4 regions of the Alkalilimnicola sp. S0819 genome follow, and region 1 is predicted to be linked to each of the others. Evidence: predicted binding sites of a transcription regulator. Region 1 holds the regulator's gene; each other region holds the start of a gene.
What was found. Region 1 encodes sigma-54, which starts transcription at its own class of promoters, with help from an activator protein. Its sites were predicted from a motif close to TGGCANGNTNCNTGCTT; they were not measured.

Region 1 (4,553 bases):
GTTGCAGGCAAGGCAGGCTTTGGCCCAGGTAGGCCCGTTCGCAGTGGCGCGGTTCCAGTCGCGGCCAGTCGGCATAGTCCGCCGGTGAGGCTTTCAGTAATTCGATTTCCAGGGCGATGCTCGTTTCGGCCAGCCAGGCGCCGGGACCGAACAGGCGTGTCACCTCCAGCAGGCCCAGGCCGCGCACCTCCAACAGGCCGCGCAGCGCCTCGGGGCTGCGTCCGCGGGGGGCGCCAGGGGCCGGGTACAGTTCCACCGCGTCATCGGCCACCAGCCGATGGCCGCGTTCGATCAGCTGCAGGGCGGTCTCGCTCTTGCCCACGCCGCTCTCGCCGGTGAGCAGCACGCCCCGCCCATCCAGCGACAGCAGGACGCCGGGAATGGTCTGTACTTCGGGGCTCGTGGGGCGGATGGGCATGTCTGTGTTCAGGACGGGTTCCGGGTGGCCTGCCAGTCCAGCAGCATCTGATGGATCTGTTCGGGCGTTTCCGCGCCGCGCAGGCGCTCGCACAGCGTCTGGTCGCTGAACAGCTCCGCCAGGCTGGAGAGGATCTGCAGGTGCTCGTCGGTGAAGTGCTCCGGAACCACCAGGGCAAACATCAGGTCCACGGGTTGCTTGTCGAAGGCGTCGAAGTCCACGCCGCTCTGCAACTTGATGAAGGCGCCCAGCGCCTCGCTGCTGCCCTCGATGCGGGCGTGAGGCAGGGCGACTCCGCGGCCGAGGCCGGTGCTGCCCAGCCGCTCCCGGCTGATCAGTTTTTCGAACACCGTGTTCGCGGACAGGGTGTCGGCGTTCCGGGTAAGCAGTTCGCTGAGTGTCTCCAGGGAGCGTTTCTTGCTGGCCAGGTCCGCATCGACGGCGATGCGTTCGAGGCTGATCAGATCGACGATGTTCATTTTTTCTAGCGCGCCTATGGAAGCGGGGCGGCCCGTTTTGGGGCCGCCCCGACTGCGTTACTCGAGCGCTGCCTTCTGGGCGGCGCCTTCGCGACGGTGGTGATCGGTGAGTTTTTCCTTGTGCTTGACGACCTGCCGGTCGAGCTTGTCGATCAGCGCGTCGATGGCGGCATACATGTCCTCGTGGGTGGCTTCGGCGTGAATGCGGGCCCCACTGAGTAGCATGGTGGCTTCGGCCTTCTGGTCCAACTTTTCCACCGTGAGAATGACGTGCACATCCACCACGTTGTCGAAGTGACGCTCCAGGCGGTCGAGTTTGTCCTTGACGTAGCTGCGGAGCGCCTCGGTGATGTCCACGTGATGGCCGGTGACGTTGATCTGCATACCGCCTCCTTTGGGGTATTCAGGCGAGCCTCTTTCGCTCGGTGGATGAACCAATGTTCATGGCTTCCCTGTACTTTGCCACGGTTCGTCGGGCAACGTTAATGCCTTCGTCCTGAAGGATCTCGGTGAGCTTGCTGTCACTCAAGGGCTTGTCGGGTGCCTCGGCGGCGATGAGCTTGCGGATGCGTGCGCGGATGGCGGTGGCGGAGCACTCCTGGCCATCGGCGGTGCTGACGTGGCTGGAGAAGAAATACTTGAACTCCAGCGTGCCCCGCGGGGTGTGCATGTACTTCTGGGTGGTGATGCGCGAGATGGTGGACTCGTGCATCTCCACCTCTTCGGCCACTTCGCGCAGTACCAGCGGCTTCATGGCCTCTTCGCCGTGCTCGAAGAAGCCCTGCTGGTGGGCGACGATGAAGCGGGCGACCTTCAGCAGGGTCTCGTGGCGGCTCTGCAGGCTCTTGAGGAACCAGCGCGCCTCCTGGAGCTGGTCGCGCAGGGTGGCGCTCTCGCCACCCTTGAGCAGGCCGGCGTAGTAGTCGTTGACCCGAATCTTCGGCAGGGCATCGGTGTTCAGATCCACCTGCCAGACCCCCCGCTGCTTGCGCACGAACACATCCGGAATGACATATTGGGGCGTTTCGTCGCTGATCCGCGCGCCCGGATGCGGATCCAGGGTCTGGATCAGGGCGACCACCGCCCGCAGGCTGTCCTGGTCGAGCTTCAGGCGGCGCATCAACTGGCTGTATTGGCGCCCGGCGAGCAGTTCCAGGTGCTTGTCCACCAGCAGCCGCGCTTCGGCGAGCCAGGGGGTGTCGGGGGGCAGGGGCTCGAGCTGCAGCAGCAGCGCTTCGCGGGGCTCCCGCGCGGCCACCCCCACCGGGTCGAAGCGCTGGACGCGCTGAAGCACCGTTTCCACCTCTTCCGGTTCCACCCGCCACTCGGGGGGCAGGGCCTGCAGCACCTCCTCGGTGCCGATGTGCAGGTAACCGTCGTCGGCCACCGAGTCGATGAGGATCTCGGCGATATAGCGGTCCTTCTCGGTGAAACCGCACAGATCCGCCTGCCAGCGCAGGTGCGCGCGCAAGCCGCCCGCGCTGCCGCTCTCGTTGGCGAAGGGGTCGCGGTCGTCGAATTCGGGGCTGCTGTAGCTGGTGGAGCCGTCGTAGACGTCGTCCCACTGGCTGTCCACCGGCAATTCGTCGGGGATGTGCTCGTTGGGCTCGCTGGTATCCCGGGCGCTGTCCTCCGCGGGCTCCGGGGCGTCCCGGGCCTCGCGTTCCTCGTCGCGCTCGCGGCTGGACAGTTCCCGGTCCAGGCTGGGCTCGGTGTCTTCCTCCAGCTCCAGCATGACATTGGACTCCAGCGCCTGCTGGATCTCCAGCTGCAGGTCCAGGCTGGAGAGCTGCAACAGCCGTATGGCCTGTTGCAGCTGGGGCGTCATGGTGAGCTGCTGCCCCAGGCGTATTTGCAGACTTTGCTTCATGCCCATGGGCGTCGGTCGATGCCGCGCGCTGCGTGCCGCTGATTAGTGTGGGATGGGTACATGCTTAGCGTCCATCGTAGCCTAATTGTCACGGGGCTGGAACGGCGGGCGGGCCGCGCCGGGCCCGGGGAGGCGCTGCCCCCTTCTTTTGGGCCTCTCACCGTCTGGCGGTTCGCCGCCAAGGCGCGATGGGGCGTCGCCCTGGCCAAGGGTCTGGGCCATTCGTGGCGGGCGCCGCCTCGCCGAGGCGCGCCCGGCTGCCGCAGAGGCCTCGGGGGGATCGATCCGTGTGCCCCTAGAGCCGGAAATGCTCCCCCAGGTAGACCTCCTTGACCCGCTGATTGGCCAGCACTTCTTCGGCGCTGCCCTCGGCGATCACCGCGCCGTCCCCCAGGATATAGGCCCGCTGCACGATGCCCAGGGTCTCGCGCACATTGTGGTCGGTGATCAGCACGCCGATGCCGCGTTCGGCCAGATGGCGCACGATCTGCTGGATGTCCACCACCGAGATGGGGTCCACGCCGGCGAAAGGCTCATCGAGCAGGATGAAACGCGGGTTGGCGGCCAGCGCCCGGGCGATTTCCACTCGGCGCCGTTCGCCCCCGGAGAGCGAGATGCCCATTTGATCGCGCAGGTGGGTGACGTGGAATTCCTCCAGCAGCGCGTCCAGCTCCTGGCGGCGCTGGGCGCGGCTGAGCTCCTTGCGGGTCTCCAGCACGGCCATCAGGTTGTTGGCGACGCTCAACTTGCGGAATACCGAGGCTTCCTGGGGCAGGTAGCCGATGCCGAGCCGCGCCCGGGTGTGGATGGGCAGGCGGGTGATGTCCTGCCCGTCCAGCACGATGCGCCCGCCGTCGGCGGCGATCAGGCCGACGATCATGTAGAAGGAGGTGGTCTTGCCGGCGCCGTTGGGGCCCAGCAGGCCGACGATCTCGCCGCTCTGCAGGGCGAAGCTGGCGTCCTTGACCACGGTGCGCCCCTTGTAGCGCTTGATCAGGCCTTCGGCGAGCAGGCGGCTCATGGCGCGTCGCCCTTGTCATCTTCCTTGGGGAAGAACTTGATGCGGATACGCTGGTCTTCGCCCTCGCCGCGCTCGGCCTGCATGCGGTCTTCCTGCACCAGATAGACGATGGTCTCGCCTTCGAACTCGTCCTGGCCCTGGGTGATCAGGCCGCCCTGGAGCAGACGGACCCGCTCGGGGCCGCTGGCGTAATACTCCATGCGCGGGGCACGGGCCTTGACCGGCAGGGGCTGGTCGTCGGGCAGCTGCTGGTAGGTGGCGGGGCGGCCGTCCACGTAGGCCTTGTCCAGCTCGCCGCCCTCGGTCTGGTAGACGGTCATCTTGTCGCCGGTGATCTTCAGCGTGCCCTGGGTGAGGATCACATTGCCGGTGTACACACTCACGCCGCTGACGTTGTCCATCTCGGCGCGGTCGGCTTCCAGTTCGATGGGTTGTTCACGGTCGCTCTCGAGCGCGCCCGCGGCGAGGGGCAGCGCCAGAACCAGCAGGGCGAGGAGCTTATTGGTCTTCCGGTACATAGTGTCCCTTTACTTCGGAGAGGAATTCCACCCGGTCTTCGGCCACCCAGGCGCGGGCGCCTGTGCCCTGGATACGCGAGACGCCCTGGCGGACTTCGGTGTAGGCGTCGGTCTCGGCGTAGTCGCGGCTGGGGGTGATGCGCACGTTTTCGGTATCCAGCTCCAGCGGGCGGTTCACGGGGCTTGCCGCCCGGCGCACCGTGACTCTGCCGCGCAACTCCACCCGGTCCTCGTCGGGCCAGGCGAT
Region 2 (4,553 bases), on a different contig from region 1:
AGCCGTCCTGGTCGATGCGGGTCACCGCGAAGGGGGTGCCGAACTGGGTGAGGCTGGAGAAATCGATCTCGTAGCGCAATTCGTTGGCGCCGCCCAGGGGGCCGCCGCTGAAGGCCACTTCGGCGCTGTTCGGCCCGGTGGCGCTGACGTCGGCGACGATGGCCGGGTCCACGTCCGGCACGCCGGGCTGGGTGTCGGGCAAAGTGGGGTCGTTATCCACCGCCACGCCGGAGAACACACCGTTCTGGTCGAAATTGAGCTGGATGGGGCCGCGCGCGCCGCTGCCGACACCTTCCACTTCCGCATAGGCCGTCCAGGTGTTGTCGGCATCCTTGCGAAAATACAGGGTCTGCACATGCTCCCGGCCCAGGGAGTCGAACACGGTGGTGGAGGTGGAGAAGTTGTACTGCTCCGGGCGCGGGTTTAGGCGGTCAAAGGCCAGCGTCGGATCCAGCGGGTCGATGGCGTTGTCCTGGGCGTCCAGGTTGGCGACGATGCTCATCGCGACGCCGGTGCCGCCGGTGGCCCGCGGGTTCACGTCCCCGGTCTGCACGCTCAGAGGCCCCAGCTGGCCGGTGACGTTGCCCTGGGCATCGGCCAGGAAGCCGGTCAGTTGCTGCCCCTGGGCGTTGCTCACGAAGCCATCCCGGTCCAGTTCGAAGGCGCCGGCACGGGTATAGGCGACGTTGCCGCCGTCATTGACGCGGAAGAAGCCGGTGCCGTCGATGGCCAGGTCCAGCGCGTTGCCGGTGTAATCCCGGCCGCCCTGGGTGAACTGCTGGCGGATATCCGACAGGCGCACGCCCTGCCCCACGGCATTGCTCGCCGCGCCCAGGTTGCTGGAGGCGAAGATATCGGCGAACTCCGCCCGGCTCTGCTTGAAGCCGATGGTGGAACTGTTGGCAACGTTGTTGCCGGTGACGTCCAGATCGGTGCTGGCGGCCTTCAGGCCGGTCAGTGCGGTTTCAAAGCTCATCTCACACCCCCTGCGGTGGTCTTATTGGATCTGCTGTACGGAATCGAGGGAGGTCTCGCCCAGGCCGGCGAGGGTCAGGGTCGGGCTCTGCCCGCCCTGTCCCAGCCGCACGCTCTGCACCTGGGCGCTGCTCACGGTCTCCAGGGCATAGCTCTCGCCCTCGTAAACCGTGCTGGCGCTGATCTGGTAACGCCCCGGGGGCAGGCTGTTGCCCTCGGCGTCGGTACCGTCCCAGCTGAAGGCGGTCTGGCCCGCCGGCTGGCCGCCCAGGTTGCGCTCGTGGACGAGCTGCCCGGCGGCGTTGCGAATCTTCACCGTCAGATTATCGACACGGCTCGGCAGCTGGATGCCGGCGCGCAGCTCGCCGCCTTCGGCCAGATAACCTTCCGGCGAGCGGATGCTGACCTCGCGACCCACCAGGCTGGCGGCGCGCAGGGCCTGGTCGGATTTCATGTCGGCGGTGAATTCGGAGAAGGCCTTGCTCAGCTCGCCGATGCCGTTGGCGGAGGTGAACTGGGCGATCTGGGTCATGAATTCGCCGCTCTGCATGGGCTCCATGGGGTCCTGGTTGCGCAGCTGCGCGGTCATGAGCTTGAGGAAGTCCTCCTGGCCCATCTCGCTCTTGCCGCGGCCGGCGCCCTGGCTGCCGCCCACGCCGTTGCCGCCACTCAGTGCCGAAAAATCAATCATGCTCTACCCCCTTATTGGCCCAGCCGCAGGGTCTGCAGCAGGAGTTCACGGGAGGTGTTCATGACCTCCACGTTGTTCTGGAAGCTGCGCGAGGCGGAGATCATATTGGTCATCTCCTCCACGGCGTTGACGTTGGAGCGGTATACATAGCCGTTGCCATCGGCCATGGGATGGTCCGGCTGGTACAGGGCCTGCACCGGCGCCTCGCTCTCGACGATGCCCTGCACCCGCACGCCCACGCCGGCGGCCTCGTTGGCGCCGGCCTGGCTGGCCTTGAGCGCGGCGGCGAACACCGGCTGGCGGGCGCGGTAGGCCTCGACCTCGCTGCCGGCGACGCTCTCGGCATTGGCCAGGTTGCTCGCCGTGGTGTTCAGCCGCAGGGACTGGGCGTTCATGGCGGAGCCGGCGATGTTGAACACATGCAACAGGGACATGGTGATTACTCCCCTCTGAGCGCGCCGAGCAGACCCTGGATCCGCCCGGTCAGGAAATTGAGCGACGCCTGGTAGTGCACGCTGTTCTCGGCGAACTTGGCCTGCTCCACCTGGGTTTCCACGGTGTTGCCGTCCAGGCTCGGCTGCTGAGGCACGCGGTAGAGCGCACGGGGCTGGAAGGCGCCGCCGCCCTCGGGCTGGATATGCCGGGCGTGGGTGGCGCGCATCTCGCCCTGCCCGCCCTGGGCCTGACGCAGCGCCGCCTGGAAGTCCAGGTCGCGGGCCTTGTAGTTGGGCGTATCGGCGTTGGCCAGGTTCTCGGCCAGCAGTTTGGTGCGCTCGGCGCGCAACTTGAGTGCGGCCGCATGCACACCGAAGGTCTTGTCGAAAGAGATGCTCATGGCTCGCCTCGCAATGAATCGTTGCCGAAGCATCTGCAAGGGGTGTGCCAAGTGGCCGCTAAACGAGGAGTACGCCGGGTTGGAGGCCGCCCGGGCAGGGATCAGGCCGGTGGCCCGGGGCGAGGGGCCGGGCGGGCGGCGTCGGTTTTCTGACGGCTCGCCGCGAGGAGCGCGCGGCTCAGGCTTTCAGGCGATAGATGGAGCCGTTGGCTGTGCGGACCATCTCGAAGGCGTCGCTGTGCCGGGCCAGGGATTCGCTGGCCCCCAGCATCAGGTAGCCGCCCGGGTTCAGGATGCGGCTCATGCGGGAGATGATGTCCTGGCGGGATTCGGCTGAAAAATAAATGAGCACATTGCGGCACATGATCAGATCGAAGCGCCCCAGCAGGCTGTAGCTCTCCAGCAGGTTGTGCAGCCGAAAGTGCGCGCGGCGACGGATCTCCGGCTTCACTTCCCAGTGCGCTTCATCCACCGGGGTGAAGAAGCGCTCCTGGCGCTCGCGGCTCAGGCCGCGGTTCATGGCGGCAGTGCCATAGCGGGCGGCGTTGGCGTGGCTGATCATGGCCGGGGCGATATCGGTGCCGATAATCTCGGTGTCCAAGGAATTGCCCTGGTCATTGAACTCCTGGTTGGTCATGGCCACGGAGTAGGCCTCCTGCCCGGAGGAACAGGCGGCCGACCAGATGCGGGTGCGCCAGCGTCGGGCCTGCAGCCACTCGGGGAACAGATAGTTCTGCAGGATCAGGAAGGGGTAGCCATCACGAAACCACTGGGTTTCGTTGGTGGTCATGGCCTCGATGACCTCGCCACGCAGGCTTTGGGCGCCTGCCCGATCCAGGGCCTCCACCAGCGCGCCCAGGTCCGTGAAACCGTGGCGGCTCATGGTGTGGCCGAGTCGGCTGCTTACCAGATACTGCTTGTGCTCGCCCAGGACAATGCCGCTGGAGCGCTCCAGAAATCGGCAAAATCGTTCATAGTCTTCGGCCTTGATGGCGGTCATCGGCAAACCCGGTCGTTATACCCGCGGCGGCTGTTTGCCAAGTCCCTCGGCATGGTGGCCTCCTGCCGGCATGAGCGCAACATTATACGGCTTGGCCCATCTGTTCCAGCCGCCCGTTCACCTTCTCGGCCAGCTCCTCGGGATGGAACTTGGCGAGAAAGTCATCGGCACCCACCCGCTGCACCATCTCCTTGTTGAACACGCCGCTCAGGGAGGTATGCAACAGCACATGCAGGCGCATTAGCTCATCGTCGTCACGGATTCGGCGGGTCAGGGTATAGCCGTCCATCCGGGGCATCTCGATGTCGGAAATCACCAGCAGCAGGCGCTTGAACGGAGACTCCGGATCCTGGCTCCACTCCTTGAGTGTCTTGAGGGCCTGTTCGCCGTCGTTGGCCAGGGTGACCTCCACGCCGATGCGCTCCAGGGTGCGCTTGATCTGGTTGCGCGCCACCACGGAGTCGTCGGCCACCAGCACATGCCAGGCACCGGCGTCTTCCCGGCTCTGCACCGCTTCCTCGTTGAAGTTCACGCCGCCGGCGGCGTTGATCTCGGCGAGCACCTTCTCCACATCGACGATCTGCACCAGCTCCTGCTCCACCTTCGCCACGGCGGTCATGTAACTGTTGGCGCCGCCGCTGGGCGGGGGCAGCACGTCCTGCCAGTTCATGTTGATGATCCGGTCGACGGCGGCCACCAGGAAGCCCTGCACCGTGCGGTTGTACTCGGTGATGATGATCGAACCCTTTTCCCCCTCGCGCAGGGGAATGCCCGAGGTGGCCATGTTCAGGTCTATCACCGAGACGGTCTTGCCACGGATGTGGGCAACGCCGCGCACCGCCGGATGAGCGTGGGGCAGGCGGTTCAGCCGCCCCACGGGGAGCACCTCGCGCACCTTGAAAACGTTGATACCGAAGCGTTGCCGGCCGTTCATGCGAAACAGCAGCAGCTCCATCCGGTTGCGCCCGGCCAGCTGGGTACGCTGGTCCACACTCGCCATAATGCCTGCCATCGATCCCCCTCAAGCCCGAGGCCCCGCCTCGCTGGCCGCT
Region 3 (4,553 bases), on a different contig from region 1:
GCGGTGGAACAGGTCCTCGCGAAAGCCCCCTTCCGCCACCCGCCGCTCCAGATTCTGATGGGTGGCGGCGACGATGCGCACATCCACCTTCAGGGAGGTGAGCCCGCCGACTCGGTAAAACTCCCCATCGGCCAGCACCCGAAGCAGGCGTGTCTGTAGCTCGGCGGGCATATCGCCGATTTCATCCAGAAAAAGGGTGCCGCCATCGGCCTGCTCGAAGCGACCCTGTCGAGTGGCGGTGGCACCGGTGAAGGCACCCTTTTCGTGGCCGAACAGCTCGGATTCCATCAGGTCTCGCGGAATCGCCGCCATGTTCAACGCGATGAAGGGCCGGTCCCGGCGCGGGCTGTGCCGATGCAGGGCGCGAGCCACCAATTCCTTGCCGGTGCCCGATTCGCCGTTGATCAACACATTGATGTGAGAGGAGGCGAGCCGCCCTATGGCGCGGAACACCTGCTGCATGGCCGGTGCCTCGCCGATGATCTCGGGCAGCGGCTCGGGCTCGGCGGGGGCTGTGCTGCTTCCCTTGCGGGTCTGCAGGGCGCGGCGCACCAGTTCCACGGCCTCGTCCAGGTCGAAGGGCTTGGGCAGGTAGTCGAAGGCGCCGCCCTGGTAGGCGGAGACCGCCGACTCCAGGTCCGAATGGGCGGTCATGATGATCACCGGCAGGCGCGGCCAGCGCTCGGCCACCTCGCTCAACAGGCCCATGCCGCTCAGCCCCGGCATGCGCACATCGCTGAGCAGCACGGCGGGCTGCTCCCGGGCGAGGGCGGTGAGCACCGTATCGGCCCGCTCGAAGCTGCGCACCGCAAAGCCCGCCTGCGCCAGGGCGCGCTCCAGCACCCAGCGGATGGAGCTATCGTCGTCGACGATCCAGACACCGGCCTCGATCATGGGTAATCCTCCAGCGGCAGCCACAGGGTGAAAACGGTGTGACCGGGCTCACTGGCACACTCGATCAGGCCCCCGTGCTGATTCACCAGGGTCTGGGAGATGGACAGCCCCAGCCCGGAACCCTGGGCACGGGTGGTGACCATGGGGTAGAAGATCTGATCCTGCAGCGGGGCGGGAATGCCCGGGCCGCTATCGATGATGTCGATGCGCGCCACCAGCTTGTGGGTGGTCTGATCGATGGTGAACTGGCGCTGGGTGCGGGTGCGCAGAACGATGCGCCCCTGCTCGCCCACCGCCTCCAGGCCGTTGCGCACCACGTTGAGCACCGCCTGGATGAGCTGGTCCGCCGCACCCCGGAAAGGCGGGATGCTGGGGTCGTAATCGCGCACGATCGCCACCTCGGGCGGCGCTTCGGCCCGCACCAGCTGGCGCACCCGTTCCAGCACCTCGTGGATGTTCACCATGCCCTGCTGGGGCGGCTGATGCGGGCCCAGCAGCCCATCCACCAGGGTCTGCAGACGATCCGCCTCGTGGATGATGACCTGGGTGTACTCCCGCAACCCGGCCTCGGGCAGCTCGCGCTCCAGCAACTGCGCCGCGCCCCGCAGGCCGCCCAAGGGGTTCTTGATCTCATGGGCCAGGCCCCGGATCAGCTCTCGGGTGGCCTTGTTCTGGGCAATGAGCTGATACTCGCGGCTGATGCGCAGATGCCGATCCAGCTGGCTGAGTTCCAGCAGGGCGTGCCCGCCGGCCAAGGGCGTGATGGTGCAGTCCACCGTCATGAGCTGGCCGTTGATCAGCAGGCGGCGCTCGCGCTCGGTGTAAGCCGCGCCGGTTTCCAATGCCTGGCGCAGCGCCTCGCCCAGGCCATCGGCGCCGGGGGCGAGCTGCTCCAGAGACTGGCCGGCGGCCTGGCGCGCGCTGGTGGCGAAGAGGATCTCGGCGGCGGGATTCATGTACCCCAGCCGGCCTTGCTCATCGAGCAGCGCCACGGCGGTGCTCAGATGCTCCTGGATATTGGGTGTGGCGCGTCGTTCGGCATTCATGGGGAATCTCGATGCAATAAGCGCACCAGCGGCGCATGGCGGCGGAGAACGCGCCACGGCGGGCGTTGGGCGGCGCGCTCAGGTGCCCAGTATAGAGAAGAGCGGTGGCGAGGCGCACCAATTTGGTGCATAAACGCGTTGCAGGCGCGGCGGGTGTCCGCGATAACACGATGGGCAGTCGGCTTCGGAGCCGCTAGCGCTCGGTGGAAAAGCGGCGAAATCGCGGCCATGAGCCGCCTCTACCGGCTACCGGGGCGTCGGCGGCTCGGCGATCATTGCAGGGGGGATCGCCCGCCCATGGGCGCGGGCGGCCGCGGTGCGCCGCCCCCGGGGGCAGGCGCGCCGGGCAGGGGGTTCGGGGCCTGGTTGTCGGCCCCGTCTCGATCTTCACCGGCCACGCTGGGCTTGTGGTAGTGGAAGCTCACGGTAGCGCTGCGGGCAAGGGTCTGCCCCTGCCCGTCCAGCACCACGGCGGCCAGGCTGTGGCTGCCCCGCTCCACGCCGGTGAGCTGGGCGGAGGGCGTGGCCACCGGCTGGCCGAAGGCGGCGCCATCGAGCAGGAACTGCACCCGGTGGCCGGGGCGCAAGCCCGGCTCCAGGGCGAGCTGCACCGGAATGGTGTTGGTGGTGTTGCGGAAGGTTTCGTCCGCGGCGGGCCGAGTGATGGCCACCCGGGCGTAGGGGGCTACGTCGGACTGCGCGGCGTCCCTGGGAGCGGCACGGCGGCCGGACGGCGCGGCCGACGGGCGCTGGCCCTCGAACTCGTTGGGCGGGCGCCGGGTCAGATCCAGGCGCTGGGCGCCCTCCACCGGCCGATCGCTGTAGTGGATGCGGCCCTGGGCATCGCGCCATTTGTAGACCTCGGCCTGGGCGAGCAGGGGCAGCAGCAGGATGAGCAAGAAGATACGCATACCGCAAAGATAGGGCATGGCGCGGGGTGCGGCAATGCGGCACGAAAAACCCCCGCCGGGGCGGGGGTGGGTGACGGTGCCGGGCCCGGAAGACACTGCGCGTTTCCCTTGGGCCGCGCTGGCGGGCGAAGGGAATCGATCCGTGTCTTCCGGGTGCCTCAGCAGCTGTAGTACATATCGAATTCCACCGGGTGCGTGGTCATGCGCAGGCGCTGGACTTCGTCCATCTTCAGCGCAATGTAGGCGTCGATGGCGTCATCGGTGAACACGCCGCCGGCGGTGAGGAACTCGCGGTCCGCGTCCAGCGCCTGCAGCGCCTCTTCCAGGGAGAAGGCCACCTTGGGAATGTCCTTCTCCTCTTCCGGCGGCAGGTCGTAGAGATCCTTGTCCATGGCATCGCCCGGGTGGATCTTGTTCTGGATGCCGTCCAGCCCCGCCATCAGCAAGGCGGCGAAGGCCAGATACGGGTTGGCGGTGGAGTCCGGGAAACGCACCTCGACACGCCGCGCCTTGGGGTTGGTGACGTAGGGGATGCGGATGGACGCGGAGCGGTTGCGGGCGGAGTAGGCCAGCAGCACCGGCGCCTCGAAGCCCGGCACCAGACGCTTGTAGCTGTTGGTGGAGGCGTTGCAGAAGGCGTTGATGGCCTTGGCGTGCTTGATCACACCACCGATGTAGTACAGCGCCATTTCGGACAGGCCCCCGTACTCATTGCCGGCGAACAGCGCCTTGCCGTCCTGGCCGATGGACATGTGCACGTGCATGCCGCTGCCGTTGTCACCCACCAGGGGCTTGGGCATGAAGGTGACGGTCTTGCCGTAGGCGTGGGCCACGTTGTGCACGGCGTACTTGAGGTTCTGCACCTCGTCGGCCTTCAGCACCAGGGTGTTGGCGCCCACGCCGATCTCGCACTGCCCGGCGGTGGCCACTTCATGGTGATGCACTTCCACGGTCTGGCCCATGGCTTCCAGCGCTTCGCACATGGCGCCGCGCAGATCATGCAGGGAGTCCACCGGGGGCACGGGGAAATAGCCACCCTTCACGCCCGGACGATGGCCCATGTTGCCGTCGGCGTAGACCCGCTCGGAGTTCCAGCCGGCTTCTTCGGAGTCGATCTTGCAGAAGCTGCCGCTCATGTCGGAGCCCCAGCGCACATCGTCGAACACGAAGAACTCGTTCTCCGGACCGAACAGGGCGCGATCGCCCACGCCGGTGGACTGCAGGTAGGCCTCGGCGCGACGCGCGATGGAGCGCGGATCACGCTCGTAGCCCTGCATGGTGGTCGGCTCGATGATGTCGCAGATGATGTTCAGCGTGGGCTCGTCGAAAAAGGGGTCGAGCACCGCGGTGGCCGCGTCGGGCAGCAGGATCATGTCGGACTCGTTGATGCCCTTCCAGCCGGAGATGGAGGAGCCGTCGAACATCTTGCCCGACTCGAAGAACTCCTCGTCCACCTCGCTGGCGGGAATGGTCACGTGCTGCATCTTGCCCTTGGTATCGGTGAACCGCATGTCCACGTACCGGATGCCTTCGTCCTGGATCTGTTTGATGACGTCTGCTGCTGTGCGAGACATTGCTCGACCTCCACTGGGGATAAAGCGATAAATTTCACGGGCTGAAGAAGCAGAAACCGTGCCAAGGCAGGCGCATCAGAAAAAACGGGCCTTTATGGTGCATGGGGCAGGCGCGCCGGGCAGACAAT
Region 4 (4,553 bases), on a different contig from region 1:
CATGTCCTGGGCGGCGGATACCCGCGTGACGATGATGGCGGTGCCGGTGGAGAGCATCAGCGAGGGGATCTGCGCCACCAGACCGTCACCGATGGTCAGCAGGGTGTAGTACTCGAAGGCGGTGCCGGCGGCCATGCCATGCTGCAGCATGCCAATGGCGAAGCCGCCGATGATGTTGATGAACAGGATCAGCACGCCGGCGATGGCGTCCCCGCGGACGAACTTGCTCGCGCCGTCCATGGAGCCGTAGAAGTCGGCCTCCTGGGAGACCTCGGCGCGGCGCTCCCGGGCCTGGTCCTGGGTGATCAGGCCGGCGTTGAGATCCGCGTCGATGGCCATCTGCTTGCCGGGCAGGGCATCCAGGGTGAAGCGGGCGGACACCTCGGAGATGCGCCCGGCGCCCTTGGTGACCACCACGAAGTTGATGATCATCAGGATGCCGAAGACCACGAAGCCCACCGCGTAGTTGCCGCCGATGACGAAGTTGCCGAAGGCCTCGATGACCTGGCCGGCGGCATCGGTGCCGGTGTGCCCTTCCAGCAGCACCACCCGGGTGGAGGCCACGTTCAGCGCCAGGCGCAGCAGGGTGGCGATCAGCAGCACCGTGGGGAAGACGGCGAACTCCAGCGGCCGGGCCACGTACACCGTGACCAGCAGCACCAGCATGGAGAGCACGATGTTGAAGGTGAACAGCATGTCCAGGGCCAGCGCATGCAGCGGGATCACCAGCATCATCAACAGCGCCACCACCAGCAGCGGCGTGCCCAGGCCACGACTGCCGATCTGGCGTACGACGTTCATCACGGCGGTGCTCATGGATCCGCGCTCCCCTGGTCACGCTGGGCGTATTGCTGGAATTCTTCGGGTATGTCCGGGTTCGGCCGCGTGGGCCGCTCGCCCTGGGCGCGGACGGCGCCGCGCAGCTGGTAGATGTAGGCCAGCACCTGGGCGACGGCCAGATACAGCCCGGCGGGGATTTCCTGCTCGAGCTTGGTGGTCCGGTACAGCGCACGCGCCAGCGGCGGCGCCTCGAACAACGGCACCCGGTGCTCGCCGGCGATCTCGCGGATGCGCTTGGCGATCTCGTCCACGCCCTTGGCCACCACCACCGGCGCGCCACCCCCGGCCTGGTCGTATTTCAGCGCCACGGCGAAGTGGGTGGGGTTGGTGACCACCACATCGGCCTCGGGCACCTTCTCCATCATCCGGCCCTGGGCGATCTGCTGCTGCAGCTGGCGGATCTTGCCCTTGACCTCGGGCTTGCCCTCGGTGTCCTTGAACTCGTCCTTGAGTTCCTGCTTTGTCATGCGCAGCTTCTTGGTGTGGGAGTAGATCTGCCAGGGCACGTCCACCGCCGCCACCAGGATCAGCGCCGCCGCCAGGGCGAAGAAGCTGCCGAACAGCAGCTTGGCGGCGAGCGCGACGCCCTCCATCAGCCCGACGGTGCCCAACAGGGCGATATTGTCGCGCAGGCTCCACAGCAACATCGTGCCCACGCCCCCCACCACCAGCACCTTGGCCAGCGCCTTGACCAGATTCATCAGGCCCTGGGGGCCGAAGATGCGCTTGAGCCCCTTCAAGGGGTTCAGCTTCTCCAGCTTCGGCTGCAGGCCCTTGCCGCTGAACACCCACCCGCCCAGCAGCACCGGGGAGAGCAGCGCCACCAACAGCATTACCAGGGCGAAGGGCGCGATCAGCCACAGGCCTTGCGCGACGATGGCGCGCAACTGCTTGAACGGGCCGTCCGGGTCGAAGATCACGGCGCGATCCACCCGCAGGCCCTCGCCGATCAGGTCCATCAAGGAGGCGCCCATATAGGGGCCGAACACCAGCAAGGCGCTCGCGGCGGCGAGCGTCAGCAAAGTGACGTTCAACTCCTGGGATCGGGGGACCTGACCCTTGTCCTTCGCGTCTTGGCGACGTTTGGGCGTTGGGTCTTCGGTCTTCTCCTGTCCGTCCTGGTTCTCTTCGGCCATGGGTGCCTGCCGCTTTATTGACGGGGTTTATGGGCTTTGGGTAGGGATATGCAGGGATCGTGCCTAGTGGGGCGTTTCGGGCAAGAAAGCTTTGGAGGGCTTGGGTGGGAGATTCTGCGACCTGTGGTCATGTCGGGGTTTGGTACGGCTTTCGGCGGCCCACGATTCGGTCCCGGGCTGCGCCCGGGACTACCCTGCGCTTCTCGCCGGAAAGGGGCGAGCAGCCAAACTCGCTACGCCGTCGGCTCCGCTCAGACAAGGCTGCTCGCTGATCCCTTTCCGGCTGCGATGCTCGGCTTCATCGACGGCCGCCGAAAGCCGTACCAAACCCCGGCACCAAACCTCGGACGCGGCCCGCGGGCTGGGAAAGAGCGCGTAGCCGCGATACAACGATGCGGAATCGAGGATCTCCCCGCTACCGTGCGCTGAAAGAAACCAGGTGGATTCAAGATCCCGGATTCGGGACGCTGGCTACACGCTCGGGGAGCCGTGTCCGGGTGGGGCTGCACGGGTTTGTCGGCGCAGCCGAGCACCAGAGGCGTGAGCGGAGCCGAAGGCGTAGCGAGTTCGTGGAGCGCCGCTCACGCTGAGGAGCACAGGGCAATCTGGACGCAGTCCAGACCAAGCCGTGAAACCCGTGCAGCCCCACCCGGACATGGCGGCAACCACCAGGCCCCAAAGCGCACTCTCTCAGTCCCCGCCCCCAAGCGCCGCGAACAATTCCACCCGGTTAAGCAGCCGCAATTGCCGCAACTGCGCCATCCCCTGTTCCGCGCCGAACAGCTCGCGCTGGGCGTCCAGCACTTCCAGGTAGTTGGCGATGCCGCCTTCGTAGCGGCGCTCGGCCAGCGACAGGCGCCGCTGCTGGGCTTTCAGCAGGGCCTGCTGGGCGGCGATCTCGCCATCCAGGCTCGCCAGGGCGTCCAGCGCGTCGGCGACTTCACGGAAAGCCTGCTGGATGCGCTGCTCGTATTCCACCACGGCGATTTCCCGGCGCAGCTCGGCAAGCTCCAGGTTTCGCCGGTTACGACCCCAGTCGAAGATCGGCAGGGTGATGCGCGGCGCGAAGCTCCAGGCCCCGGTGCCGGACTGGAACAGCGCCGAGAGCTCCGCCGAGGCGCTGCCGCCGAAGGCGGTGAGCGTGACGCGCGGGAAGAAGGCCGCGCGGGCGGCGCCGATGTTGGCATTGGCCGCCATCAGCCGCTGCTCGGCGGCGAGGATGTCCGGGCGGCGCTGCAACAGCACCGAAGAGAGGCCCACGGGAACGCCTTCACCCATGCCCTGCCCGCCAAGGCGCTCGGCTTCGGGCAGTTCCGGCGCCGCGTAACCGGTGAGCAGTCCCAGCGCGTTACGCGCCTGGGCATGGCGGCGCCGCAGCGCGCCCAAGGCCACGCGCGCGGATTCCACCAGGGAGCGCGCCTGGGCGCGCTCCAGCGCCGACGCGGCGCCCGCCTGGTAACGCCGCTCCACCAGCTCGAAGGCATCTCGCCGGGTTGTGAGGCTTCGCTCCGCGAGGGCGATCTGCTCGGCCAACAGGCGCTCGGCCAGGTGCGCCCGGGCCACGGCGGCGATCAGCCCCTGACGCGCGGCGCGCTGGGCCTGCTCGGTGGCCAGGTACTCCGCCAGCGCGGCATCGCCGAGGCTGCGCACCCTGCCGAAGAAGTCCAACTCCCAGGCCGACAGGCCCAGGCCCGCTTCATAGCGGCTGGCGGTGTGCGCCTCGCCGCCGCTCGCCAGCGCCGCCGGCGTGCGGCTGCGGCTCAGGCCCGCCTCCGCGTTGAGCGCCGGCCACAATTGGCTGCGCTGCACGCCGTACAAGGCGCGGGCCTGCGCCACGTTCAATTCGGCGCGACGCAGTTCCCGGTTGTGCGCCAGCGCCGCGTCGATCAGTGCCCGCAGCCGCGCATCGCCGAAGAAATCCCGCCAGTCCGGCAAGGCCTCGGCGCTCGCCGGCTGATCGGGCCAGCCGGCGGGCACCGGCGCCTCCGGGCGGCGGTAGTCGGGGCTCAGAGCACAGGCGGAGAGCAGCCCGCCCAGCAGCAGCGCGGAGATGGTTCGCCAGGTCATCACAGGCCGTCCTCCTGGGGGTTCACATGGCTGTGTTCCCGGTCGAATTCTCGCTGGCGGCGGCTGCCGCGGAACAGTCCGCGCACCACCACGTAGAACACCGGCACCAGGAAGACCGCCAGCACGGTGGCGGAAATGATGCCGCCGAACACCGCGGTGCCGATGGCCCGCTGGCTGGCGGAACCGGCGCCGGTGGACAGCACCAAGGGCACCACCCCCATGCCGAAGGCCAGCGAGGTCATGAGGATGGGCCGGAAACGCAGGCGCACCGCCTGCAGGGTGGCGTCCGCCAGGCTGCGCCCCTGGGCCTGCAGGTCCTTGGCGAACTCGATGATCAGGATGGCGTTCTTCGACGACAGGCCGATGATGGCGATCAACCCCACCTTGAAGTACACGTCGTTGGGCAGATCACGCAGGAAGGTGGCCAGCAGCGCCCCCAGTATGCCCAGCGGCACCACCAGCATCACCGCCGCGGGCACCGACCAGCTCTCGTACAGCGCCGCCAGGCAC

Region 2: a site for sigma-54 is predicted at 2,535-2,551, ahead of flgB (flagellar basal body rod protein FlgB). Genes of this name have one in related genera too.
Region 3: a site for sigma-54 is predicted at 1,952-1,968, ahead of glnL (nitrogen regulation protein NR(II)). Genes of this name have one in related genera too.
Region 4: a site for sigma-54 is predicted at 2,025-2,041, ahead of flhB (flagellar biosynthesis protein FlhB). Genes of this name have one in related genera too.

Annotation. Positions count from the first base shown of each region.
Region 1 is NZ_WHIW01000008.1:86,864-91,416, forward strand. It holds gene GBG68_RS08595 (hypothetical protein) at 1-418, opposite strand, end outside; gene ptsN (PTS IIA-like nitrogen regulatory protein PtsN) at 427-897, opposite strand; gene hpf (ribosome hibernation-promoting factor, HPF/YfiA family) at 955-1,281, opposite strand; gene GBG68_RS08610 (RNA polymerase factor sigma-54) at 1,301-2,767, opposite strand; gene lptB (LPS export ABC transporter ATP-binding protein) at 3,063-3,788, opposite strand; gene lptA (lipopolysaccharide transport periplasmic protein LptA) at 3,785-4,306, opposite strand; gene lptC (LPS export ABC transporter periplasmic protein LptC) at 4,287-4,553, opposite strand, start outside.
Region 2 is NZ_WHIW01000004.1:62,107-66,659, forward strand. It holds gene flgE (flagellar hook protein FlgE) at 1-976, opposite strand, end outside; gene GBG68_RS04620 (flagellar hook assembly protein FlgD) at 998-1,666, opposite strand; gene flgC (flagellar basal body rod protein FlgC) at 1,678-2,100, opposite strand; gene flgB (flagellar basal body rod protein FlgB) at 2,106-2,501, opposite strand; gene GBG68_RS04635 (CheR family methyltransferase) at 2,680-3,501, opposite strand; gene GBG68_RS04640 (chemotaxis protein CheV) at 3,584-4,513, opposite strand.
Region 3 is NZ_WHIW01000015.1:58,333-62,885, forward strand. It holds gene glnG (nitrogen regulation protein NR(I)) at 1-894, opposite strand, end outside; gene glnL (nitrogen regulation protein NR(II)) at 891-1,940, opposite strand; gene GBG68_RS12075 (DUF4124 domain-containing protein) at 2,213-2,851, opposite strand; gene glnA (glutamate--ammonia ligase) at 3,010-4,425, opposite strand.
Region 4 is NZ_WHIW01000004.1:24,419-28,971, forward strand. It holds gene flhA (flagellar biosynthesis protein FlhA) at 1-816, opposite strand, end outside; gene flhB (flagellar biosynthesis protein FlhB) at 813-1,976, opposite strand; gene GBG68_RS04455 (efflux transporter outer membrane subunit) at 2,667-4,043, opposite strand; gene GBG68_RS04460 (efflux RND transporter permease subunit) at 4,043-4,553, opposite strand, start outside.